Regions from separate parts of the Paenibacillus anseongensis genome, predicted to be linked through region 3. Evidence: predicted binding sites of a transcription regulator. Region 3 holds the regulator's gene; each other region holds the start of a gene.
What was found. Region 3 encodes LexA, which represses DNA repair genes until DNA is damaged. Its sites were predicted from a motif close to CGAACATATGTTCG; they were not measured.

Region 1 (6,459 bases), on a different contig from region 3:
CAAATTGTAGCAGAAAAAAAGCCCGATCCCTTTGCAGGAACCGAGCTTTTTCGACATATTGTGGAACGCGCCACAAGTTGGGTTATGATTAGTTAAAAGGTGAATCCGCAACTTTGATGGAATCAGTTGGGCAGCCATCTTGTGCATCCTGTAGATCATCGAACAGATCTTCTGGGATTTCAGTTACCCCTTTGTTGCCATCTCCATCAAAAATCACTTCTGCCAAGCCCTCATCATCGTAATCATAGATGTCTGGTGCTGTAGCTCCGCAAGCGCCACAAGCAATACAAGTATCTTTATCAACGAATGTATACTTTGCCATAGTTTAACTCCTCCTCATTTTATCCTCATTGTAAAATATAATATAAATGAGGACAAAGTTCAAACCTTAAAATTGTTCTGCCTTAAAATACCTTTCAACAAAGTCTGCGAGAGCAACAATGTCATTCAAATCAAGCTTTGGCAGGGTTGAGAACCGAGAATCCAGCGTCTCCATATCCGTTGCAATCGCTATAGGCTCGTGTTCTAGAGCTTGAATAATTTCACTCTGCTCTATTGTACGAAAGACAGCGATCTTTGGATGCTTTTCCCGCTTAAATCCTTCAACAAAAACATAATCCATGTGAGCATAAGCGTTGATTTGTTCTTGCAAGTCAGGCTTGCATTTTTTCTCATAGACATGAATAGAATCAGTAGAGATTGTTACGACAGCTTCCGCACCGGATTGCGCAAAAATTGTAGAATCTGCCCCGGATGCTTCCTTATAGTGTCCATGTGCATCATGTTTCAATACAGCGATCTGTTTGCCGCGGCGTTTCATTTCAATGACCAGTTTAGCAATCAAGGTCGTTTTGCCGCTGCCGGAATATCCGGCAAAACCGATACAATGTGCCATAATCCCCTCACTTCTCCTCTTCCTTATGAAGCGGATTATTTTTCAAATGATCCATCTGCAAGGAAGTCCCCCTTGACTTATGATTTCTAATAAAAGCAGAAGGGTCGTCACTCATCATACCAGCGGTCAGAATCGCGTTCTCGCCAAACTTATCTCGAAGTCCATCCATGATTTTATTTAAATTTTCGCGTTTTGGCTGCTTCTCGTAATCAAATAAATCAAGCTGCACGAACGTCTCTTCTTTGCTTGTTAGATTTTGCAAGGTAATCCCCAACAACCGGACCGGCTTGCCGTCCTCCCATTGATGATCGTACAGTTGGCAGGAAGTTCTGTAGATATCATCCATGTGCTCCGTCGGCGTAGGCAAAGTAACGGATCTCGTAATCGTCCTCATGTCCGGATCACGAATGGTGATTTGAATCGTGGATGTCATCAATTCCTGCTTCCGAAGCCTTCTGGCCACCTGATCTGCAAGATTCAAGAAAACGCGGTGAATCTCTTTTCTTTCTATATAGTCCCGAGGCAGCGTTGTCGTATGGCCGATAGATTTGCTTTGCTCTTGCTCAGGGTTAACCGGCGAGTTATCGATCCCATTCGCCGAACGCTTTAGATGTGGGCCCATAACGCCAAAATGCTTGCTTAGCAGTAACTCGTCGCCCTCCGCCAGTTGCCCGAGTGTGAAGATGCCCAGCTTTGTCAGCTTATCAGCCGTTTTTTTGCCGATGCCATATAAATAGTTGCACGGTTTATCCCATAAGACAGTAGGCACGTCCCGCAGGCGCAGAACAGAGATGCCATTCGGTTTTTTCATATCCGAGCCCATTTTAGCTAATAATTTATTTGGTGCAACGCCAATGGAGCAGGGCAGTTGCAGCTCCTTCATAATCCTTTGCTGGATTGTCCCGGCAATCTCAAGCGGGGTACCGAACTGTTTGGATCCGGTAATATCTACAAAACACTCGTCAATCGACATGGATTCGACCATGGGGGAATAGCTGTAAGCGATTTGCATAAAACGTCTTGAAAAACTGCGATACAATTCAAAGTCAGGCCGGATAAGCATCAAATCAGGGCATATTTTCAACGCCTGTCCGACTTGCATGCCTGTTTTAATCCCCATCGATCGGGCCACATAAGAGGAAGTTACAATGATCCCTCTGCGGAGCTCCACGCTTCCGGCAACTGCAATGGGTTTCCCTCTATATATGTCTGGCTCGACAGCCTCATGGACGGAACAATAAAATGCATTCATATCGATATGCAAAATAACTCTGCCTTGCTTGGGATAGTGATGCTCGACCGTCGTCATTTCACAACCCCTTCCATATTCAAAAAACTAGATGAAAGTCATTTTCAGCATACAAAAAAATATGGGTTCAAGCAAACGCATTTTTGAGTTATGATGTCTTTACCCGTAATATTATGTTATAATCGTAAATTATACATTAGCGCTTTAAAGCAAGCATATTAACCTACACATACGTATCCAAGTCATTTTTGCTAGCTTTTGAAGGAGGAACCCATGCCAACATCAGTCAAAATCTTCGACACTACCCTAAGAGACGGAACTCAAGGAGAAGGCATCAGCTTATCTGTTGAGGATAAAATTAAAATTGCCCGGAAGCTCGATGAGCTTGGGGTTCATTATATTGAAGGCGGATGGCCGGGCAGCAACAGCAAAGACATCGAATTCTTTGAGCGTGTCCGCGACATGAAGTTCACCAACGCCAAGATTACCGCCTTCGGAAGCACAAGGCGCAAAGATTCCCTTGCTTCAGACGACATTAATCTGAACAGACTTGTTGAATCAGGTGCGCAGGTAGCAACCATCTTCGGGAAGTCCTGGGACTTCCATGTGCATACAGCGATTCAAACGACACTCGAAGAAAACCTGGCCATGATCTATGACTCCGTACTTTTTTTGAAAAGCTCCGGATTAGAAGTCATTTATGATGCAGAGCATTTCTTTGACGGTTACAAAAACAACCCTGAATATGCTTTGCAAACGATCAAAAAAGCCCAAGATGCCGGTGCAGACTGGATCGTATTGTGTGATACCAATGGAGGTTCGCTCCCTGGTGAAGTAACCGCAATCGTAACCGCTGTGAAGCAGCATGTATCAACGCCTGTTGGCATTCATGCGCATAACGACTGCGAGTTAGGTGTGGCTAACAGCCTCGCTGCCGTTCAAGCTGGTGCCAGACAGATTCAAGGTACGATTAACGGCTATGGCGAGCGCTGCGGGAATGCGAACTTAAGCTCGATTATCCCTAACCTTCAATTGAAGCTGGGATACGACGTTATCACTGAGGAACAATTGAAAACATTAACACCGGTTTCCAGGTATATCAGCGAAATTGCCAACATGCATATGCCGATCAATCAACCTTATGTCGGTAACGCTGCATTCGCCCACAAAGGTGGTATTCACGTATCTGCGATTCTGAAAGACGCAAGTACGTATGAGCACACGAAACCAGAGCTCGTCGGCAACAAACAGCGCGTCCTTGTCTCAGAGCTTGCCGGCCAAAGCAATGTACTTGTCAAAGCGCAAGAGCTGAACTTAGACTTCGATAAAGAGCCACAGAAAACCAAACAAGTGATCGAGAAGATTAAAGATCTCGAACATCAAGGCTACCAGTTCGAGGGAGCAGATGCGACACTTGAGTTACTGCTGCGTGAAGCATTTGAAGGGCTTGAAGAGATTTTCACTTTAGAATCATTTAAAATGCTTGTTGAGAAATCCGCGAACCAATCTGTCGTATCGGAAGCCATCGTCAAGGTTAAAGTGCATGGCGAGACAATCTACACAGCGGCGGAAGGAAACGGTCCCGTTAACGCCTTGGACAACGCTTTACGCAAAGCGCTTATCCAATATTACCCGGATATCAAGAATATCCACCTATCCGATTATAAAGTCCGTGTCCTTGACGAGAAAGACGCAACAGCCGGTAAAGTGCGCGTCCTGATGGAAACGACAGACTTTAACACGACATGGAACACGCTAGGGGTTTCCAGTAATATCATCGAAGCCAGCTGGTATGCGCTTGTGGACAGCTTGCGTTATGCGCTGATCTCCAGACAACGTGTTGAGCCGGCCAACAAAGAGCAAAACGAGCGACTTGGCTTGATCAATCACTAAGACTATACACAGACAAAAGCTGCAAATTGGCCCCCTGAGGCTAACTTGCAGCTTTTTTTATCATCCCTTGATGAGACCCGCTATCTTCTTATCCAACTCTTTTGGCGAAAGCACGTGAATGACTTCACGGACCACGCCATTTTTATCAATCAGAAAACTCGTTGGAATTGCAACAACCCGATACGCATCCGCGTTCGTCCCCTGCTTGTCCAACAGCACAGGGAAAGGGTATTTATACGTTTCCACGAACTTTTTGATATTCTCCATTTTATCCCCAGGCGTCACATTCACCGCATACAAATCAAACTGTCCTTCGTATTTGTTATATACATTCACCAGATCCGGCGCTTCTTCCTCACACGGACCACACCAGGATGCCCAGAAATTAACGAGCAAAGGCTTCTCGCGCGGACCACCAATCGTGTACGCCTTTCCATCAAGCCCAGTCAAGGTAAACGCAGGGGCAAGGAAATTCACCTGAGGCGCTTGTTCAGTTGGCATTAAGGTCTGTTTATTCTTATGCTGGGCGTTTTGATAAATAGCTATCCCGGCTAACACTACGACCAATACGATTACAAATACATTCTTCTTCAAAAATGTGTTCACCTCCATTGTCTATATTATCTCCAATTCAGCCTAATTTCCAACATCGGCAAATCAACAAAGTATGCTTTCCCCATTTACGGGAAAAGTAAGTCTACCAATTGCTCTGAAAGGAATAATCAAAGTGAACAAAGTTGCAACATCCAACACCAGGACCAAAAACAGATTTAGTGACCATGCCAGCAACGGCTCAAACAACACATCGAATAACAAATCAAACAGCAAATCCAAAGATAAGTCAAGCAAAGGCTCCATATGGGAATACATTGCGTTAGCAACAATTCCTTTGGTTCTCGTCTTAGGGAATTCCATGCTAGTCCCTATTTTACCTGATCTACAGGAAAAGATGGGCATCTCCCGCTTCCAAAGCTCCCTTGTCATTACACTATTCTCGATTGCAGCAGGCGTCATTATTCCGGTATCCGGCTACTTGTCAGATCGCTTTACGCGGAAATCCGTCATCATTCCATCGCTTATCGTGTACGGGGCAGCTGGTGTTCTGGCAGGCTTCGGGGCTGTTTGGCACTCTTACCCCATCCTGATCATCGCACGCGCCATACAAGGCCTTGGAGCCGCCGGTACAGCCCCTATAGCCATGGCATTAGTTGGCGATCTATACAAAGGCGGAGATGCAAGCAAGGCTCTAGGGCTTATAGAAGCTTCCAATGGAGCAGGCAAGGTGGTCAGTCCAATATTAGGTTCATTACTTGCCATAATCGTCTGGTTTGCCCCTTTTTTCGCATTTCCGATCTTTTGTGTATTAGCATTGCTGGCTGTTATTTTCATGATTAAAGAACCTCCGAACGAGAAAAAAGCAGAACCTCTAGGCACCTATTTAAAACAAATCAGAGATATCCTGCAAGAAAAAGGGCGTTGGCTTATTCCTGCCTTTTTCGCCGGTTCGATCACTTTATTCATTCTGTTCGGCGTGCTCTTTTATTTATCTCAAATATTGGAGGAAAAACCCTACAGCATCGAAGGAGTCCGCAAAGGGCTCGTATTGGCCGTCCCCCTGCTTTGCATGGTCATAACCTCGTACACAACCGGCGCCAAAATCAAACAAAATGGCACATTGATGCGATGGTTAATGAATATCGGACTGATTCTGATGACAGTCTCCTTAACATTAGCAATCTTTCTCAATACGAACCTGTATGTGTTCATAGGACTTCTGTCGCTTAGCGGAATAGGCACAGGACTCCTGCTCCCATGTTTAAACACCATGATCACCGGCTCTGTGGAACGCGATCAGCGCGGGATGATCACGTCTTTGTACAACAGCCTTCGCTTTATCGGCGTCGCATTCGGTCCGCCATTATTCGGATGGCTCATGAACATGTCACATAAAACCTTGTTCATAACAGTAGCCTCAATGGCTCTCCTGATGTTAGCGCTCGTCTTTTTCTGCATCAAACCGAATGAAGAACTGAAAGGAAAAGCATGATATACTAGCCTCAATCTTAGTCGCATTTTAAGGTGGGGGCGCCAATGGTCGTATATTTTAAAAAAGAACTCTTCAATCAGCTGCTGCATTTCAGCCAGCAAACGATGCCGGAGGAAGCATGCGGCCTCATTTTAGGCAAATCTACGAGCTCAAATGAAGAGCTTCTAGCCTCTTCTTTTGTTCCCATGCGGAATTGCTCCACCCATCCTCGAATTCATTTCGAGTTGGACCCGGCGGAGATGATTCCCTATCTAACAAATAACCAAAATCCTGTGATGGGCTTATTCCACTCACATCCAACAGCTTCCGCGGTTCCATCCGCCGCGGACCTGCAAACCCTTTGGCATACGATTCCTACTCATTGGATCCTCTCTT
Region 2 (6,459 bases), on a different contig from region 3:
CGATGCTTAGCCCAGAATCTATATCACCACTCATTTTTGATGTAGCAATTTGGAAAAATAGGGGCAAAAGTTGCTGTAACAGTGCAAGATCTACGCCATGTTTAGCAGCTTCGTTAGGTGTTATGGTTATCTGAATACCTGTGTTAACTTTACCGACTATAAACCTAATTTTTTTTTCGGACATAAAATGTTTGGTTGCTTCTAAGTAATGCATTATTACTTCAATGTTCATATTTAACCTCCAAAATGCTGGTATGAGGAAATCTTTGTAAAATATAAACTTCAATATACCAGATTTCGGTAATAGATGTAATGCTTTCTTTACATAATTACACAATTAAAACAAAAAGAGCAATGCAAAAACCAAGGGAGACTTTAGCTTCCCTTGGGGTTACCGGAAATTCACACTAGCCACACATTTAATAAGTAGATATGTAGCCGTTCGCAGTTACTCGTTTAGGGAATTCCCGTGAATACATGAATATGCTACGTAAACCTGCCTATTAGCTTAATGGCCAACTCCCTTATTCTCCTAAGCTAATAGTATATTTTTTTGTTTACAACTTTATTTTCTTCTAACTTTTATCATTACTTCATTATTTAGATCTTCTGTCCATTCATCGCATAATTCGGCTTTAAGAACATCTCTATAGGCAACCCATTCCCAATCCCCTGCTCCGCTAGAAGTCTCCACTATGTCTAATCGAAATTCACCATGCTTACTGCGTGCTACGATGCCAGTAACTGATCGAGTTTTAAATTCTTCATATAATGTTAGTACAACTGGTTTTTTATACATCTGCGACAAGCTCAGCACTGCTGAAATATTTTGAATTTCTTGCTCATCTCGTATAGGTCTTGACATGCGTTGATTTTCTTTTCGACTTCTTAGCGCGGCTTCCTTATGCTGCGGAAGCATCATCCGACTAGACTCCCAAAGTCCGTTAAGTTCTAATTTTTTACTCATTTATAGTGACCTCCAATTTTGCCTGCTCTGTCTGCTGCGAGTCCGGCTTTCATTAAACTTGAAGCCCTAATAATTGCCGTGTTACCGAACCGATCTTTGATGCCATCCAATACGCTATCCAGCTTACGCAGCTTCGTCACGTCCTCGAAGAGGTCCAGCTGTGTGACTTCCTCATCATCAAGAGACCCTAGCGTGACACCAACTTTACGTACCGGGTGACCATTCCAATTACGATGAAATATCTCACGAACTGATCCAAATACTTTTAGTGTATTGTTCGTTGCAAAAGGCATTTTTCGCTGCTGACTAAATCCGGTAGGGGCATCATACGGCGAGCACATACAGAATACATGAATGGTTCCACTCGTGTAACCCTTCTTCCGCGCATCGCGGCAAACTTCTTCCGTTAATTCCAGTAGAACAATATCTACTTCTTCTGCCGTCGTATAATCTCTTGGCAAGGTCATTCCGTGACCAATTGATTTCGGAGCTACATTGAACGTTCCTGGCGTGACTGGACTATCATCGAGACCATTAGCTGTACGCCACATAACCTCCGCTTGAATGTCTGTCTGTTTACCAAATCGTGCACGAAACTTCTGTTTGAGTACATGCAATGGCGTCCTTGCAACGTGACCAATTGTGGTCATGCCAAGATTAACAAAATGCCTCGTCATGCGCGACCCAACTCCGTACATCTTATCTACACTTAAAGGCCATAAGACACGTTCTACATCTTCTTTACCAAGTGTAAAAATGCCATTCAGGTTTTTCTTTGCGAAGTTGTCCGTTGCTTGTTTAGCAAGGATTTTAGTAGGACCGATGCCAACACGAATACGTATGTTCATTGATGCCGCGACCTTCTTTTGAATCATGACAGCCAGTTCTTCTGGATTACAGCGAAAATGATTGAGCGAGCCTGTCACGTCCAGAAACTGCTCATCAATCGAAAATACTTCCACAAGGTCTGTGTACTCCTTGTAAATATCCGTAATCGCAAGTGATACATCAATATAGCGTTGCATGTGCGGCCGCATTACAATCACATTCGGACATAACTGTAGTGCTTCTCCAAGCCTCTGCGCTGTACTAATTCCAAAGCTCTTGGCTATTGGGCAAGCAGCCAAAATAATTCCTGATCTTCTAGCTGGATCTCCAGCCACCACAACCGGGAGATTTTCTAAGCCCGGATGAGAAGCTTTTTCGACGCTAGCGTAAAAAGATTGGCAATCCGAGAGATAGATCGTACGATCACTTTTTTCTCTCAATACCATTTACAACGACCTCCGCATTCTCATTAATGTTGTCATGAGTTCAGCCTTAATCAAACTGCGTAACATTGTAAAATGGTGGACGTATCCGCGAACTTTATATTCAACATTAATGCCTAAAGCTGTGGTTGAAGTTTTTAACACTCTGATGTCACGCTCTTTCATTGCACTCTTAATATTTTGTATTTCAGGATAAATTGCGTCCTCAACTTCTTTTAAATAAAACAGAATATGACCATATATAATTTTATCTTTGTGAACCCTAAGCTCTTCCGAATCCCTTGCCAGCATATCAAGTAAAATAGGAAACAATGTAAATTCTTTGATTAATTGAACATCTTCTTCGGTCTCTACACTTGTCATGACACTCATTTAATCACCTCAAAATAAGAACATTTGTTTGTATTTTATATTATATACCGAACACGTATTCGCTATGCAAGTTATTTTTAGGAACTCAAAAATCCCCAAAGCCATTTAAGCAGTGGGGATTTACTTATTTACTAAATGGGTTCTATTGGCAAAGTAATACTCTCCGAACTCATGAGTACTTCATCTACCTTTAAGGACGTAGTACACTGGAAATGTGATTGCAGTTGCTATACTCAAACAAACAAATGAACTAGGGGTAATTAATTTCTTCATTCTAATGCTCCTTGCTTCCTTCAAATCCCATTAGTCATAGATAGCTCTAAGGTGTACCATTATTATGGGTGATGAAGAAAATGTTTATTCCTCCAATGCTTCTCCAATATGCCAAAAACAACGAACCGTTTGATAATGATTCTACTTTCGCCGAATTGAAATGGGATGGTATTCGGTTGATTGTATCAAATATGGATGTGTTTAAACTATACACAAAGAACACGAATGCAACAGTAAAATATCCTGAACTACACAATCCACCGATTCCTAAAGGAACTATTCTCGATGGAGAAATTGTTGTCCTTGATGAACAAGGGCGGGCGGACTTCGAAGCAACAAATGCAGGTCTCCGATCCAATAAAAAGCGTAAACCAGTCGTATTTATGGCTTTTGACATCTTGTATCATCAAGGCGTGGACGTGACTGGGTTGCCATTAGTTCGACGTAAGCAACTACTTGAAGAGACACTTATGGAGACGGAACAATATAGAATTGTTCGGCCAATTAAAGGCAGTGCAAGGGACTTTTTTAAAATCGTATGTCAGCATGGTCTTGAAGGTATTGTCATTAAGAAAAAAGACTCGAAATATGAAAAAGGAGTACGCTCCTGGTCATGGCAGAAGGTTATTAACTACCAAACGGCAGAGGTATACATAACCGGATACAGCAAGAAAGAACATTCTTGGCTTCTTAGCTATCAAGAGGGTGAGTCTGTCCGCAGTATTGGCACCATGGAGCTTGGAATAAGTAAGTCTGCTCGTGAATCAATGATGCCTGTGTTTCATTCTTTTAAAAGTGGTGAGAGCAAAGATTACGTCTTTATAAAGCCTGTAGTACGCTGTAGAGTTAAATATAGGGATTGGTATAAATCTGGAATCATGCGACTTCCAGTCTTTGAGGAGTTTATTGTTTAGGGGATGACACTTATGGAATACCGAGTTAAGCATACAGAGACAGGCGAAGAGAAAACACTAAGTCATTTAGAAGTGAATGATATGGATTATGATGTAAATAGCCGCATCGTTGTTTTCGATACAAACATGGAGGCATATTTTTTAATTGATGAAGTTCAAGAGTACTGAATTGTCGAGAATTATTGGATTTCACAGAAAACATCAAAGAATCCCTTCATTGGAACAGGTTGAGAGGGCTTTTAATGATGCAATGGCTGGAGATATTGATGGAGCCCTGCGGCTTCTAGACTGGAAACGTCACTGCTTTTATGTAAAAAATGATTACGAAAGAGAAGTTATGTCGAAGGTATTTAGGTATTGCACCAATGTTATAGAATAAAAGTTAAGCCTGGGGGTGCCCCAGGCTTTCGCTTATTCCAACAAGTATCAAATCCGTGTCTAACAGACGTTCCCGTTAAACAAAAAGGGCAGTTGCCGCGGCATCTGCTCCCTTACTTTGAACTAACGTTATCCGTTAGCTTAATCCCAAGCCAAAATTCAATTTCGTTTTATCATTTCATTATGTATAACAAGATCCCTACTCTGAAAATAATAACTCCGTTAAGGGGTGTTAGTTCATGGAAAAAAAACAAATTATTGAACTTATTGACGCTAATGTTAATCAAATTCAAACATTGATTCATGAAAGAGTAGAAATCTGGCAAACCTACGTTCTCTTTTCAGGTTTATGGTGGTTCGGCTTATTCTTATCCATTTTTCCTTGGATAGTTTGGATTTTCTTACGTGATAAACATAGTACTGACCGAATTCTATACGCTGGATATTTCGTTATGGTTATCTCACTCATTCTTGACATTCTTGGGGATCAGTTAGGATTCTGGCATTATAGGTTTAATGTTATTCCAGTACTTCCAACTTATTTTCCATGGGATATAACTCTAATGCCAGTTTCGGTAATGTTTCTTATACAAATAAAACCTAAAACTAATCCTTACCTTAAAGCAATATTTTTTGCACTTCTTACTTCGTACGTCGCAGAACCATTTTTCACATGGCTTAAGATTTATGAGCCGCAAATTTGGAAATTTAGCTACTCAGCCCCAATTCAATTCATCATTTATTTGCTTGCTCATTACTTCAGCAGAAGAAATAAATTTAAAGAATTGACTTAATAGCGTACTGTATTTGTGCATTCAAAAAGGCAGCTGAGCACAATCAGCTGCCTTAATGTCGTGATTAAACTATAGTTCTGCTTAGCGTAACATGCAGGATGCCACGTCCACGATTTTGACTATACAATAATTAAGCTTCTACAAGCTCTGGTCTCTTAATTTGAAGCGGAGGAGGGATCAACCAACCTTTTTCTTTACTAACTTTTAGGATTTTCAATCCAATTGCTGTTTTGGTTGCGTGATATTTAGCAAATAGGGCCCCAATGTCTTCTCGTGTTGCCTTACTCATAATTTGACTACATGCAACTAAGCTAAGGGAGGTATCAGCGCCAACCATAGAAGCGATTTCTTGATCGGAGAACTTTACACCAACAGGAATATCTTCTAACTTAGTTTCAGGTCTTTCAGGTAAAGAAGGGGAAGGCACGATACCATTATTTATTAATATAGTATCGCACTCACTTATTTCAAGCTCAGCTTGGTTAATGATGTCGCCAAGTATTTTCTTAAGGTCATTATCACCAACATGATACTGATATGCTCGGTTGGCAGAAACACAGCCTTTGGCCGTCATTGAGAACTGCCACAAATCATAGATCTCCCCATAATGTAATGGTTCATCCTTTTGATTACCAGATAAGATACCCATTGTTGCAACTCCTTTAAATTAGATTATTCTCGGTGTTGACTCGAAAAAGTAATTAAATGCTGAAGTGAAGTACTTTGACTAATCTGTTAACGGGGTTTTGTGATGGTACAAATGAAGCACTTATGTTTTTTGCCTTTTAATTGCTGTACGTTATCACAATAGATGCATCTCATGACGTTCACCTCTGGAGGTTATTATGTCGTTGGTTATTAGTGTATATTCATGATAAACCGAATAATTCAACCACTTCAATGAATAAAAAGAGTGACCCACAGCAACGCGCTGTGAGTCATCATTATTTTAAAAGGGTGGTTTTATTAATAGGCTTGATTCATTAATGTTAAATTAAGATTTCATTCTTGTGTTACATTTATTCAACTAACGTTTCCCGTTAGCGTAATGATCCTTACTTCTATCTGCTATCTGTAAAATGGTTCACCGTTGTAGATCTAAGCACAAAGTAAGATTTGACCATAGTTTCACATCGGCATATAAACACAAACAGCCACTCGGAACAATAGAGTAGTTTTTTGTATGTTGAATTCACACTTTTTGTTTCTTTTTGTTTAAGAATTTCTGTCGAAAAACAAAAGTTATAAATCCTTTCTAATTGGACAATCTAATTTTCAGAGGTGACAGAGCTATGAATAAAACTGAATTAAAACTAACATCGACGGAAATTGGAGTTTTATGGGGGCAATATGTAAATGGCACAATGGTAAATTGTGTGAATAAATATTTGCTTACCATTATAGAAGATACATCCATTAGAGAGGTTTTTGTCGATGCAATAAAAATAACTGAGAATCAAATGAAGCAGGTTTCTACTTTTATTCTTAAT
Region 3 (6,459 bases):
CCCGCTTTAACGTTCAGTGTATCTTGCGACGTTTCCAGAAGAATCGCATCGACCCCTGCTTCACATAAAGCTAAAGCTTGTTCATAGTAACTATCTTCCAATTGGTCGAACGTAACGCCACCTGTTACTGATAAGGTTTTGGTCGTTGGCCCCATAGCCCCTACGACATATCGCGGCCATTCCGGCGTTGAATATTTGTTCGCTGCCTCGATTGCCAGCTTGGCTGCAGCGAGATTCAACTCGCGATGACGGTCTTGCAAATCATATTCGGCAAGAACTACACTTGTCGTTCCGAACGTATTCGTTTCTATCATATCCGCGCCTGCGGCGAAATAAGCTTCATGAATCTTACGAATCACATCCGGGCGTGTTACGCATAGAATTTCATTACAGCCGTCTAAATCATCGCCTCCGAAATCTTCAGCTGTTAAATTCTCTTGCTGAATCATGGTACCCATGGCGCCATCGAGGATCATGATCTTTTTCTTTAGCTGTTCTTGAATCGGTGGTTTAGACATGAAATGACTCCCTTTCAACTTATCCTGAAGCGATAAATAATAAATAATCGACAAATTATGTTAAGATTTAGTGTAACAGAATACGGCTTCTATGAAAAGATTTTGAATTATCATAAAAACCTATAGGATTTATCGGGTAAACTTATGATCATGCATCGACAGCGCACACCATTTCCACTATAATACAAGTATATTTACTAAGAAAGAGGGATGCTGCATGGCACAAATTAGAATTCGCAATACGAATGAACGAATCGAAGGCGAAGAGCAAGTCAAAGCCTTCTTGGATAGCCAAGAAGTTGTATATGAACATTGGGATGCGAACAAGCTTCCTGAAGCACTGCGCGAGAAATTCGTACTGAATGATGAAGAAAAAGCTCAAATCATCAGCACGTATGAGCCGGAAATCCGTGATTTGGCGGCTAGACGCGGTTACGAAATCTGGGATGTAATCTCCCTTTCCGATGCTACACCGAATATTGAAGAACTGCTTAAGAAATTTGAGCAAGTTCATACACACACAGAAGATGAGATTCGCGCTATCGTTTCCGGTAAAGGGATCTTCATCATTAAATCCGAAGAACTTGGCTATTTCGATGTTGAACTTGAGCCAGGGGATGTCATTTCGGTTCCTGAGAACACGAACCACTTCTTTACACTGATGGATAATCGTCAAATCGTTGCCGTACGTCTTTTCATTGAAAAAGATGGATGGGTCGCTTATAACGTGGAAGATCCAGCTTTCATCAAAGCCTAATACTTTATCTTAGAAGAAAGCCCAACAGCGCAGGACATCTTGTCCAAACCGCCGTTGGGCTTTTCGTTATGCAGTATTAAGCATTAGCGATAATCGGTAAAACTTCCTCTAAACGCGATACCTCATTCGCAGGAACAATCTCATCTCCACTTTGTAGTCCATGATGATTGATCCAAATATTGCGCATACCTACACGTCCGGAACCAAGAATATCCGTCGTCAGTTTATCACCGATCATAATCCCTTCTTCCGCATGAATTCCCAGAAGTTCCAGCGCATGGTGGAAAATAGAAACATCCGGTTTACCCACTCCAAATTCCCCGGAAATGACAATATGATCGAAATAGGACGTAATAGCTGACACACCAGCTAATTTTTCTTTTTGAAGATCAGGTGATCCGTTTGTTAGGAGAAGCAGCTTGTACTTACCCTTCAATGCGTCCAGCACACGGAAAGTTTCTTCATAAACGTAGGGACGATTGCGTCGTTCAGCAGGAAAAAGCTCGCCCAGCTTGTACCCCAGCTCTGCATCTTCTACGCCTAACGCGCGAAGCCCGCGAGTCCACGCTTCCGTGCGATAACCTGGTGCTAGTGCCTCCAATTTGCGAAAATTCTCATTTTCACCTTGTGTGAAATTAGCCCAAAGCCCTTCAAATGGATTAATGCCAATCATTTTGGTGAATGGAAAAGGTTCATAGGATTCGTATAAAGCACGAGCTTCTTTACGAACAGCGGCTTCCAATTCTTCCGGATTCACTGCCGCGTGTTTCGCTGCTTCCGCGCAAGTTGCTTCAAAAGCTTCTTGTACACTGCGGTCATCCCACAAAAGCGTATCATCTAAATCAAAAAGTACAGCCTTCAACGTCATCATTCATTTCCCCTTTGAATGTTGTTTCTATGTGAAAAAGCAACTACTCTTCGTCCGTGAACTTGATGGAATCAAGTTGAACTTTAAGATTGCCTCGGAAAGCCTCAATATATTTTTTTCTCAATTCATTTCGTTCATCGATTTCCGCATCCGATAAGCCAACGGTTTTCGCTTTACGAGCAAGCTCATTAATGCGTTCGATGGTTTTGTCCATACTGTCACTCATAGTGATCCTCCAGTTCAAAAATTCAATATGACTATTACTTTGCCATCCCTCTAGTGGAATGTCAAGAAAACAGCAAAAAGAGGCATAGGAATAATTCCTGGCCTCTATTCGTCTATTTCCATTCTATAGGAAAGTAATGATTAAGGGAGCAATAAAACCTGTCCTTCTTTCAAGGCACTCGTAGTTAAATGATTTTTCGTCTTAATCTCATCTATATAAGAACGAATGTTCTCTCCGTCTTTCTTATGAGCAGTCGCAATACCCCAGAGCGTGTCCCCCTCTTGAATGACAACTTGCTCCTGGACAACTTTCTTAGTTTCAACGTGATTGGATACACTGCCCGTCGGCGAAGACGCCGCCGCATAAGCTTGTACCATGGCACCGAATGAGAACACAGTCCCCAGAATTAATGCAATAAAAAGAAATCGAATGATTGTTTTCGTATTACGTGATTTGGTTGCAATCCCTTTGGACGCGGCAGTTGATCTATGAGGCGTGCGTGAATTGGTAGTGTGTGAGTAGGCCATATACATGAATAATCATCCCCCAAACATTTGTTCTGTTTTTAGAATAACACGAACACATGTTTGAGTCAACGATTTATTCGAACTTATGTTTGTACGAACTCGGGTTCTATGTTATACTTTGGGTAATGATTCCCAGTATTGGAGTGATAACTATTGAGTAAGATTTCGCAGCGTCAACAAGCTATTTTAGAATACATTAAGAACGAAGTGAAAGATAAGGGTTACCCGCCTTCCGTACGCGAAATCGGCGAGGCTGTCGGACTAGCCTCCAGTTCAACCGTACATGGTCATTTGGAGCGTCTTGAGAAGAAAGGTTTGATTCGTCGTGATCCAACCAAACCTCGCGCTATCGAGATTCTTGGCTTAGACGGTGCCGAGACTCATTTCGCTGTTTCCGTTGCACGCGTACCACTCGTAGGTAAAGTTACCGCCGGTGTGCCAATTACGGCGACAGAGAACATCGAAGACTACTTCCCTCTTCCAGTCAGCATGGTCGGAGATAACAATGTGTTTATGCTTAGCGTCATGGGAGACAGTATGATCGAAGCCGGCATACATAACGGAGATTATGTCATCGTCAAGCAGCAGCAAACAGCGAACAATGGTGACATCGTTGTCGCGATGACGGAAGACGACGAAGCGACGGTCAAGCGTTTTTACAAAGAGAAGGATCATATCCGCCTTCAACCGGAAAACTCAGCTTTGAAGCCGATTCTACTGAAAAATGTTACGATTCTAGGCCGAGTCATCGGATTATTCCGCGATATGTAAGAATAAGAAGGACCGTCAGGTGGATCTGCCTGATGGTCCTTTTTAGGTGCGCGCGAATCCAGCTAAGGATCCACGAAACAGGATAAGGGAACTGTAGTACTCTATTTGGAGAAAAATAGCCATTGTAATCTCGAAGAGGAACTACAGGCCTTTATTTGACGTCCAACAATCGTCCTATCAGTGAAATCAACAAAATAGCGAACTGTAGATCCCCTTACCTAGTGGATAATGTGCTTCTTCTGGCAAATAAGGGACTATAGTTCCCCCTATAAAGACAAAAAACCGAAGGACAATTCGTCCCCCGGTTTTCTTACGAATCAAAATGCAAGCGCCCAATTCCCCTGACGGAAAATAGGCTCCAAACTACCATCCTGAAGCACACCGTCAATCTCAAGATCAGCCGTCCCGATCATGAAGTCCACGTGGATCAGACTTGTGTTCCCGCCTCTTACTTTCAGCTCCTCGTTGGATAAAGAAGCCCCATCCTTCATATTGATTGGATAACAGCTGCCCAAAGCAAGATGGCAGGAGGCATTTTCATCAATACCTGTATTATAAAAAATCCGTTTTAGATTGGATATCGGTGAATCATAGGGAACAAGCGCGACTTCGCCTAAATAACGAGCGCCTTCGTCCATTTCCAATAACCTGGTCAAATGCTCATGGCCGACCTCTGCCTTATAATCTACAACCTTGCCGTCTTCGAACTTGAACGAAAACTTATCGACCAATGCGCCATTCACATTCAGCGGCATGGTACTTGTTACCGTCCCGTTAACACCTGTCCGCTTGGGCATCGTAAATACTTCTTCCGTCGGCATATTCGCAACAAAGCGAATCCCGCTCGCGTTCGCTTTATCCCCACCAAGCCAAATGTGGCCATCTGGCAGCTCTACGCGCAGATCAGTCCCTGCAGCCCGGTACTGCAGCGCTGCATATTGTTTATCGTTCAGCACCTTGCGAACGCGCTTCAACTGCTCAATATGTGCACGCCATGCACTAACCGGATCGTTTTCATATACACGATTGAACCGAAAAATAGCGTCCCACATCGCATCCATCCGCTCTTCTTCAGGAAGATCCGCGTAAACTTTGGAAGCCCATGCAGTTGTCGGTGCTTTAATTAAGCACCAGCTGAACGTGCTCGTTCTTACGTATTTTTGATACTTAGAACGTGCTGTTGCCATCGCCTTGGAAGCTCTGGAAATCACACCAGGGTCAATACCGGCATACAAATCAGGATCTGGCACCTTAATATTCAGAAGTGCTCCGCCATTCTCAACAAAACGCTCCAACATATCCGTATACCACACCGGGTAGTAGTAGAGTGCATCATCATGAGCCGTTTCTAAGCGCGCACGCGTCAGGAAATCATCCTGCCAGTTCACCTGCACATAGTTCGCACCAGCCTCATAAGCTTTCTTAACAATTAGGCGCGTCAAGTCCAAGCATTCCATTGGTGACTCAATCATTAGGTCTTGACCTTTGGTCAAATTAACGCCAATTTTTACCACTAGTTCCGCATATTTCTCTAAGTTGACTAAAAAATTATCCATGAGTTCCTGCTCCTTCGCATGAAAAAGCCCATCAGTTCAGGACGTACCTGAATCATGACGGGCTATCTTATCTAATTTTCAAACATTGCTGATGATCTTAGTATAGGGATAGATATTGATCTCTCTCCCATTGGTGAACCTGGGTGCGATACATATCCCATTCGATTTCTTTGAGCTCATAGAAATGTGCTAAAGCATGTTCGCCAAGCGTATCACAAATCACATCATCGCGCAGCAGCTCGTCCAAAGCTTGTTTCAAGTTGAGTGGCAAGCTTGGGATGCCTTGGCTTTCTCTCTCTTCTTCCGTCATCACATAAATGTTGCGATCCGTTGGAGGAGGCAGCTGCATTTTGTTTTTGATGCCGTCCAGACCAGCTGCAAGCATAACAGCAAGCGCCAAGTATGGGTTCGCCGCTGGATCCGGATTACGAACTTCAACGCGCGTGCTTAACCCGCGGGAAGCCGGGATACGAATCATCGGACTACGGTTGCTCGCAGACCATGCGACGTAACAAGGTGCTTCGTAGCCAGGTACGAGACGTTTATAGGAGTTAACAGTCGGATTCGTAATCGCTGCAAAGGAACGGGCATGGCGAAGTACACCTGCCATATAATGTCTTGCAACATTACTTAAACCTAACTTGTCGGACTCATCGTAAAATGCGTTGGTTTCACCTTTGAATAAGGATTGGTGACAGTGCATACCTGAACCGTTCATGCCGAACAATGGCTTAGGCATAAAGGAAGCATGCAGACCATGCTGTCTGGCAACCGTTTTAACAACAAGTTTAAACGTTTGAATTTGATCAGCCGCTTTAATTGCATCCGCATATTTAAAGTCGATTTCGTGCTGACCAGGAGCTACTTCATGGTGAGATGCTTCAATCTCAAAGCCCATTTCTTCCAGCGTTAGCACGATATCGCGACGGCAGTTTTCACCAAGATCCATCGGAGCCAAGTCAAAGTATCCGCCTTGATCGTTCAGTTCAGTTGTCGGATTGCCTTTTTCATCGGTTTTGAACAAGAAAAACTCTGGTTCTGGACCAACATTCATCGCTGTGTAGCCCATTTCTTCCGCTTGCTTCAGCGCTGTTTTCAAAATAGCGCGAGGATCACCCGGGAATGGACGGCCATCCGGCAAGTAGATATCGCAGATCAAGCGAGCCACTTTGCTTTCCGTTACCCAAGGGAAGATCACCCATGTATCCAAATCCGGATACAGGTACATATCTGATT

Region 1: a site for LexA is predicted at 2,277-2,290, ahead of GON05_RS24080 (DNA polymerase IV). Genes of this name have one in related genera too.
Region 2: a site for LexA is predicted at 2,659-2,672, ahead of GON05_RS03615 (YhjD family protein). Genes of this name have one in related genera too.

What each region holds. Positions count from the first base shown of each region.
Region 1 is NZ_WSEM01000020.1:81,974-88,432, forward strand. Features, by position in the region: gene GON05_RS24070 (ferredoxin) at 89-322, opposite strand; gene mobB (molybdopterin-guanine dinucleotide biosynthesis protein B) at 389-895, opposite strand; gene GON05_RS24080 (DNA polymerase IV) at 903-2,204, opposite strand; gene cimA (citramalate synthase) at 2,418-4,037, shown strand; gene GON05_RS24090 (TlpA family protein disulfide reductase) at 4,098-4,631, opposite strand; gene GON05_RS24095 (MFS transporter) at 4,765-6,084, shown strand; gene GON05_RS24100 (M67 family metallopeptidase) at 6,129-6,459, shown strand, end outside.
Region 2 is NZ_WSEM01000004.1:350,355-356,813, reverse strand. Features, by position in the region: gene GON05_RS03630 (hypothetical protein) at 1-232, opposite strand, end outside; gene GON05_RS03625 (YolD-like family protein) at 566-967, opposite strand; gene GON05_RS03620 (DNA polymerase IV) at 964-2,235, opposite strand; gene GON05_RS03615 (YhjD family protein) at 2,242-2,610, opposite strand; gene GON05_RS03610 (ATP-dependent DNA ligase) at 2,955-3,797, shown strand; gene GON05_RS03605 (hypothetical protein) at 3,810-3,965, shown strand; gene GON05_RS03600 (CBO0543 family protein) at 4,415-4,969, shown strand; gene GON05_RS03595 (DUF3231 family protein) at 5,100-5,618, opposite strand; gene GON05_RS03590 (DUF3231 family protein) at 6,262-6,459, shown strand, end outside.
Region 3 is NZ_WSEM01000033.1:136,819-143,277, reverse strand. Features, by position in the region: gene metH (methionine synthase) at 1-518, opposite strand, end outside; gene GON05_RS30825 (1,2-dihydroxy-3-keto-5-methylthiopentene dioxygenase) at 736-1,275, shown strand; gene GON05_RS30820 (HAD family hydrolase) at 1,352-2,143, opposite strand; gene GON05_RS30815 (DUF896 domain-containing protein) at 2,187-2,369, opposite strand; gene GON05_RS39495 (LysM peptidoglycan-binding domain-containing protein) at 2,510-2,896, opposite strand; gene lexA (transcriptional repressor LexA) at 3,050-3,667, shown strand; gene GON05_RS30800 (aminopeptidase) at 3,985-5,223, opposite strand; gene glnA (type I glutamate--ammonia ligase) at 5,321-6,459, opposite strand, start outside.